Regions from separate parts of the Spirulina subsalsa PCC 9445 genome, predicted to be linked through region 1. Evidence: riboswitches for the same ligand, from Rfam matches in the RefSeq annotation. Region 1 holds a riboswitch; the other holds the start of a gene.

What was found. Region 1 has a riboswitch for cobalamin ahead of SPI9445_RS30530 (hypothetical protein). Riboswitches for the same ligand answer to the same signal wherever they lie in the genome.
Region 2: it holds a riboswitch for cobalamin, as region 1 does, so the genes downstream of both, SPI9445_RS0118840 (energy-coupling factor ABC transporter permease) here and SPI9445_RS30530 (hypothetical protein) in region 1, are expected to answer to the same signal.

The regions. Positions count from the first base shown of each region.
Region 1 covers NZ_JH980292.1:2,540,970-2,544,101, reverse strand. The annotation lists gene SPI9445_RS0111745 (fatty acid desaturase) at 1-938, opposite strand, end outside; gene SPI9445_RS30530 (hypothetical protein) at 952-1,419, opposite strand; cobalamin riboswitch at 1,780-1,945, opposite strand; partial or broken gene SPI9445_RS0111735 (Uma2 family endonuclease) at 2,041-2,322, opposite strand; gene SPI9445_RS31120 (hybrid sensor histidine kinase/response regulator) at 2,461-3,132, opposite strand, start outside.
Region 2 covers NZ_JH980292.1:4,129,248-4,132,379, forward strand. The annotation lists gene SPI9445_RS0118830 (hypothetical protein) at 279-596, opposite strand; gene SPI9445_RS26180 (peptidoglycan-binding domain-containing protein) at 843-1,097, opposite strand; cobalamin riboswitch at 1,461-1,604, shown strand; gene SPI9445_RS0118840 (energy-coupling factor ABC transporter permease) at 1,624-2,382, shown strand; gene SPI9445_RS0118845 (energy-coupling factor ABC transporter substrate-binding protein) at 2,472-2,768, shown strand; gene SPI9445_RS0118850 (YkvA family protein) at 2,876-3,132, opposite strand, start outside.

The DNA of each region.
Region 1 (3,132 bases):
AAATAACTGCTTCCCTTAACTGCTCCTAAAACATAATCCCAGCCTGCTGTTTTGTGGGCATAAGATCCCTCAAAAATGTGTTGTACAAAGAAGATCCAAATAAAAATAGTCGCAGAACAACCCAGGGTGATGGAGTAAATACTCCAAAATAGCCCAACCCCCCATAAATGACTGAGAAAAATCCAGCCACAAATTACACAAATATTGTTAAACAGGAGATCCCAAAACTCTGTAGCTGACTGCCAGTGTTTGGAGGAATGGGCGGATATTGTTGACCCTAGGTTAAACTCTGAATCTTTTTGAATCTCTGTGACTAGATAACGGACGAAATCGTAAACTCCCAGAATCAAAATAAGTCTGGGTTTAATCACTAAGTAAAAAAAGCCGCCCGGAATCGCCATAAAGGGATTCCGTAGGATTTCATAGAGTTTTTGATTGAACGAATTAAGCTGGGAAAATTCCTCAGTAGATAGGAAATCGGCAACCCCTCGATAACGCTCCCAGTCGCCATTAGTTTTGTGATGGTAAGCATGATCTCTGGACCAACCATATTGGGGCATAGCGTTGATTACACCGAGCAGAAATCCCATAATGCGGTTCATCCGTTTTGAGCGAAACAGAGAATAATGTCCGCAATCGTGCATTAGGGAAAAACAGCGTAGGGAGAAGAGAATGAGTAGGGTAATAATTGGTGGGAGAAACCATAAAGAAATAGAAGCGGTTTTGATGGCTAACATCCATAAAAGAACGTAGGGGACAATGGTATTAACAATTTGATAAGTTGCCCTTAGATTGCTGCTTTTGATGTATGGGGTTAAGACAAAATCAGATTTTTTAAGGTTATCTGATGTTTTTGGGGGATGGGAGGTTTGAGATTTGATCAAGGGATGAATAGAGGTGGGAATTTTTCCAGAACGGTGTAAGTAATTGTTGAGCATAGTTGATTTTGCGTCAATTTCCTAAAGTAGGATTTTCGAGGTGGAATTCTGACCAACGGCGCTTTACTTGGTTGTAGACTGTGGATAAGGGGATTTTGGATTGTAGAGAATGAACAACAACTGTACCATTTCCCTGAATTACAACAATGATTTCGCGGGTGGGGTTATAAGTTGCGTTCGTGAAACGTTGCTTAGCAATCGCCTGAATGAGAGAAGGAATCGCCTCACCCTCCAGATTCAGCGCCTGAAAGTAGCACGCTGCCTCATCTTGAGCAATAAACGTTTGATTAAACTTCACCTGTTCAAGTTGCCAATTTAGTGTTCTGGGTATCCTCTGGGTTATCTCACAAACTAGAAAACCTCGCCCCTGAGATAGATAGCCACAATGGGCGTTATATGCTAAAAAAATGAGGTTTTGTTGAACAAAAGCATCCTGCCAGTAAGGTGAGTTTCTGTGCCATAAATCATGACTAGAGTGCATAGCTATCCCCCCGTAAAATTTGACCTGTCTCTACCGGATAATTTGGGGAGAGAATCTGGATTTTATTCTGGTTTTTGAAGTTCATAATCGTCACATTTTAAGACCTAAAAGAGTCACAAGAAATGAGCGCATTTCTGCGCTGAACTCCGGTGCAAAAATTGGTAATTAACTCTTGATGAAGGATGAGGTGAAATTAGGGAACACCAGAAAGCTTTGAGGGGATTTGTTCCCTCCCTAAAACCGTTTTGCCAGTCGGTTCTCCAGGGGTTTGGTGAAACAGACCTTTCCAGATCAATTCAGAAAAGTTTTTAGATATTATCATCCGTACCTCGCAGACGAAATAGAACAAGTTCGCGCATCTCCAAAGGAGACAATTCGGCGGGCATTCTGACTCAGAGAGTGCTTGCTCTCTTCACAGCTGCGGGACAGTGCCGGATTTGCACCGGACTTTCCCCCTTACCTCTGTTCGCGAAGCGTTGCGTAGCAATGGCTGCTCCCCACCAGAACCGAAAACACGGACACACTATAACACAAGCTTCGGGCAGAAAGAATCCCTCAAGGGATTGTTGACTCATCATCTTCAGCCAGAATCGAGGCGAATCTATAGGAGATGTCTATTCAATCTCTGTCAGCATCAAGGCGCACCGTGCAATTATCCCCTAATTCAATTCCGGGTGTACTTGACCAATAGTAACCCAACCAAGTGATGATACGAGCGTGAGGGTTGCCATGATTGGTAATTCTTAACGGAGAAGCCTTATAAACAATCCCCTCAATGAGTTCGGCTTTTTTGAGATTGGGCATAGCATTATATCTACGCTCAAATTCAAAACGAGTGAGTTTATCGCCATTTTCTAGGGGCGAAATTGTTGATTTAAGGTGAATTTTTGCCTTGGCTATCATAGTTTGGCTCTCCCGACTTTATGGTGATTAGCAAAACGTATCACGAGGGAACAGGGGAAATTCAGGCTTTTGCCCTCAAGTCTATTTGATTGGGTATGACCCTATAAACGATTATCCCAAAAAGCCTACTTTTGGTTCTTAGGGTTCAAGTTCTAACAAGATCTCCCCGTTAATCATGCGCTGGGCGGCATCCAGTAAAATGTCATCGACATAGGGCTTGGTAAAATACCCTCTGGCTCCCCGTTCCGCCGCGATTTGGCGGTGTTTGCGCGCCCCCCGTGAGGTTAACATGGCTACGGGAACTTTCGATAATTCGGGGTCATTTTTCAGTTCCGACAGTAACTTTAACCCGTCCATTTTCGGCATCTCAATGTCACAGAATGTAATATCAGGATTTAACCCCGCTTTGAGTTTTTTCAAGGCATCTTGACCATCCCGCGCTTGTTCGACTTCATAGCCTGCTTTCTCAAAAGTCATGGATAAAAGCGATCGCACCGTTACCGAATCATCAATAATCAAAACCCTCGGCTGCCCCGAATGTTGCACCTTCACCGGACCAGGACTAGGAGGACGTGGGACCTCTTCCGGTGGGAACAATTCCTCTAAGCTAAAACTGGGTTCTTCCGTCTCTGGGGGAGGAGGAGGCGTAACAGGGGCTTCCGGTGGGGCAGTGCTTCCCCCCGTTGTGCGGCCGGGGGTGCGGATACTATTGGGTAACAACACCTCCCCCGCCCGAATCCGTTCGGCGGCCTGTAATAATTCCTGTTCTACATAGGGCTTGGTGAAATACCCACTCGCCCCCCGTTCCGC
Region 2 (3,132 bases), 1.6 Mb from region 1:
TTTCGCCAGCTTAAACGGGACTCACCCTCGGTGAACCTGTCTAAACCAAAAATAAAAGTAGCTCGCGCTGGGGAAATTCATCTAGGAAACTGGTGATTTTAATAAGTTGAATGGAAACTTGCTAGGTTGTTAATTCCAGAGGAGGTTAATTCCGGGTGTTGTTGATTCCAGAAACTCCACCCTAGATATTTAAACCTAGACTGCCTTGAAGGGAACTTAGTTCCCCACTGGCAATATAACCCTATCAGATTGGTTGAGCAAAGTCAACCGGGAATTAATCAACTCCTCACTTGGATTAACAAAGCCGTCCAAACAAAATTAGGGTTGTAATAGGATTCGACCACAGCCACGCGATAGCAGAGGGTTTCCTCCCCCACCGGAATCAACAAATGATCTCCCGTTCGCGGCACAGCATTATAGGCTGTGATGTAGGCCTCGGAACTATGGGGAACTTGCTCAAAAATATAGCGATCGCGATTAATCCCTTTGCGATAGTCGTGAGTCCTCTGTTTTTCACCCCAACGGGGAACAGATAAGCCCAACTTCTCAAAAGGTGTTTTGCTGGTCAAAGAGGATAAAGAATTCAGAAAGGTCATAATAGAAGTTGAGTCTCGGTGCAGTCACTGATTTCAGCCTAACAACTACAGCCTACAAACTGCCACTCCTCTTTGCCCTCCTACAATTGGCTGATTAGGGTTTCCCTTCCCACTCATCCCAGCAAAACGCACTCCCCACCCGCGTTCCGCGAGATGGGGGAGTGCGTCCCTAGTTTTGTTCAAGTCAATTCTGGGGTACTCATCCAGAAAGGGGGCGACTTCGGGGGTCTTTCACAAAATCTTCTTTCAAGAAAAAACAGTTACAGGAAACACTACCTTTTCCCGACCATAATACTCTCCCCCCAAATTCCGCCAAGTGGCTGCTCCTACCACACCATCGATAGATAACCCCAACTCAGCTTGAAAGGCACGGACAGCAGCGAGGGTATTTCTACCGAAAACGCCATCAACACGCCCTAAAAAAAAGCCTTGAGACTCCAGTTGAAGTTGCAAGACCTTCACAAAGCGCCCTTCGCTACCGAGGCGTAATGGTTCGGACAAAATCGGGACCTTGATCTGGGTTGCAGAAATAGAACCTTTCATGACAAGTTTAGTAATTGTGAAAACCCTCGTTTTTTGCGGGGGAAGAACATTACAGGCAAATTAACAAGCGTGTTAAGCGGCCTTCCTTTGTTTTTGATTGCTCTGATTTAACAAGCTGGGGTAAGGGGAGTTAATCCCTCCGATTTAGTCAGGCCTGCTCTAGTCAGGAGTTCCGACTTTCCGAAAATTGTACGATTTCCCAACTTCTCACATCAGTATATCAGGCAAGGGTGTTTTAGGATACAAAAAAAATCTAAAATTCCCTGTGAAACCCGAGAGTTTTTCTCGGGTTATTTTCTGGTTTCCCTACCCCCAATTTCTGGTAAACTGATGCAATTCGGTTCTAATGGGGAGCAGCCATTGGAGGTAACGGGGAAAGATTGGTGTAAATCCAGCACTGTCCCGCAACTGTGAAGGGGTCACGAGTCCCTAAGTCAGGATGCCCGCCGAGGGTTAAGGAATTTAATCAATCTGCGAGGTACAGATGAATTACAGAAATAAGAGTTGGCAGTTAGTGGCCATAGCCGGACTCAGTGGCTACCTAGTGATCGGTTCTGCCGGACCCGTCCAAGCGATGCACATTATGGAAGGGTTTTTGCCTTTGCAATGGGCGGTTTTCTGGTGGGTGTTGGCGTTGCCGTTTTTTGGGTGGGGATTGCGATCGCTCCTGCAAATCACCCGCCAAAATCCTGAGTTAAAATTACTCCTCGGACTAGCCGGAGCCTTTAGTTTTGTTCTATCTGCCCTGAAATTACCCTCCGTCACCGGGAGTTGTTCCCATCCCACCGGAACCGGACTCGGAGCCATTTTATTCGGCCCAGGGGTAATGACGGTTTTAGGCAGTTTAGTTTTAATTTTTCAAGCCCTGTTATTGGCACATGGAGGGATTACCACCTTGGGGGCGAACGTCTTTTCTATGGCCATTGTGGGGCCTTGGGTAGCTTATGGAGTTTATCAAATCGCCATCAAATTAGGGCAGCAAAAAATCGGCATTTTTAGCGCCGCAGCCTTGGGTAACTTAAGCACCTATTTAGTCACCTCAATCCAGTTAGCTGTTGCTTTTCCTGATGCTAGTGGTGGGGTTTTAGCCGCCTTCCTGAAATTCGCCGGGATCTTTGCCCTCACTCAAATTCCCCTCGCCATTACAGAAGGTTTTCTCACGGTTTTAGTGTGGAATTGGTTACAGTCCTATGCCGCCCCAGAACTGCAAACCTTGAAGCTCTTAAGACCTGCTCAAAGTTAATGAATTTTTCTCTATTCATGGAGTCTAAACTGCTCATTTTTTGACCCGCTTAGACCCAAAACAATCACTCACTCTATTTTGAATAAATCATGGCACAATCTAACATTAAACCCAGCAAACAAGGCAACTGGTGGCTTGTTTTAGCCGTCCTTATCTTGACCTTAACTCCTTTGGTATTCGTGCGAGGAGACTATGAGGGAGCCGATGGACTAGGGGAGGAACTCATTACAGAAATTCAACCGGATTACGAGCCTTGGTTTGAGTCAATTTTTGAGCCTCCGAGTGCAGAAATTGAAAGCTTATTATTTGTCTCTCAAGCGGCATTAGGTGCAGGATTTTTAGGCTATGTTATCGGGCTTTATAAAGGTCGTCATGAGAGCAGGTAGTAGGGAATAGGGAATAGGGAATAAGTATCAACTCCCCTGTTCCCCCTCTCCCGACTCCCCATGCCCTTGACTTCTAACTTTAGGCCTCAACTGGTCAAGATTCCCCCCTAGTCATCCTGCACCGTCACCGCGTCCACATCGACAGTTTTTATGGTGGGAGGATCATCATCTCGTCTGAGAGGTTCTAGAGGACGAGGCCGCAAGGCATCAGTGATCAATTGTGAGACTTCGGTGAAGAGAATCGTCAGCAGGACGAGATCATCAATTTGTCCCAAGAGGGGGATCACATCTGGAGATAAATCTAAAGGACTGATGAGATAGAACAAACTGCCCAAAATCAACCACCAACGATACTGGGGGTTAC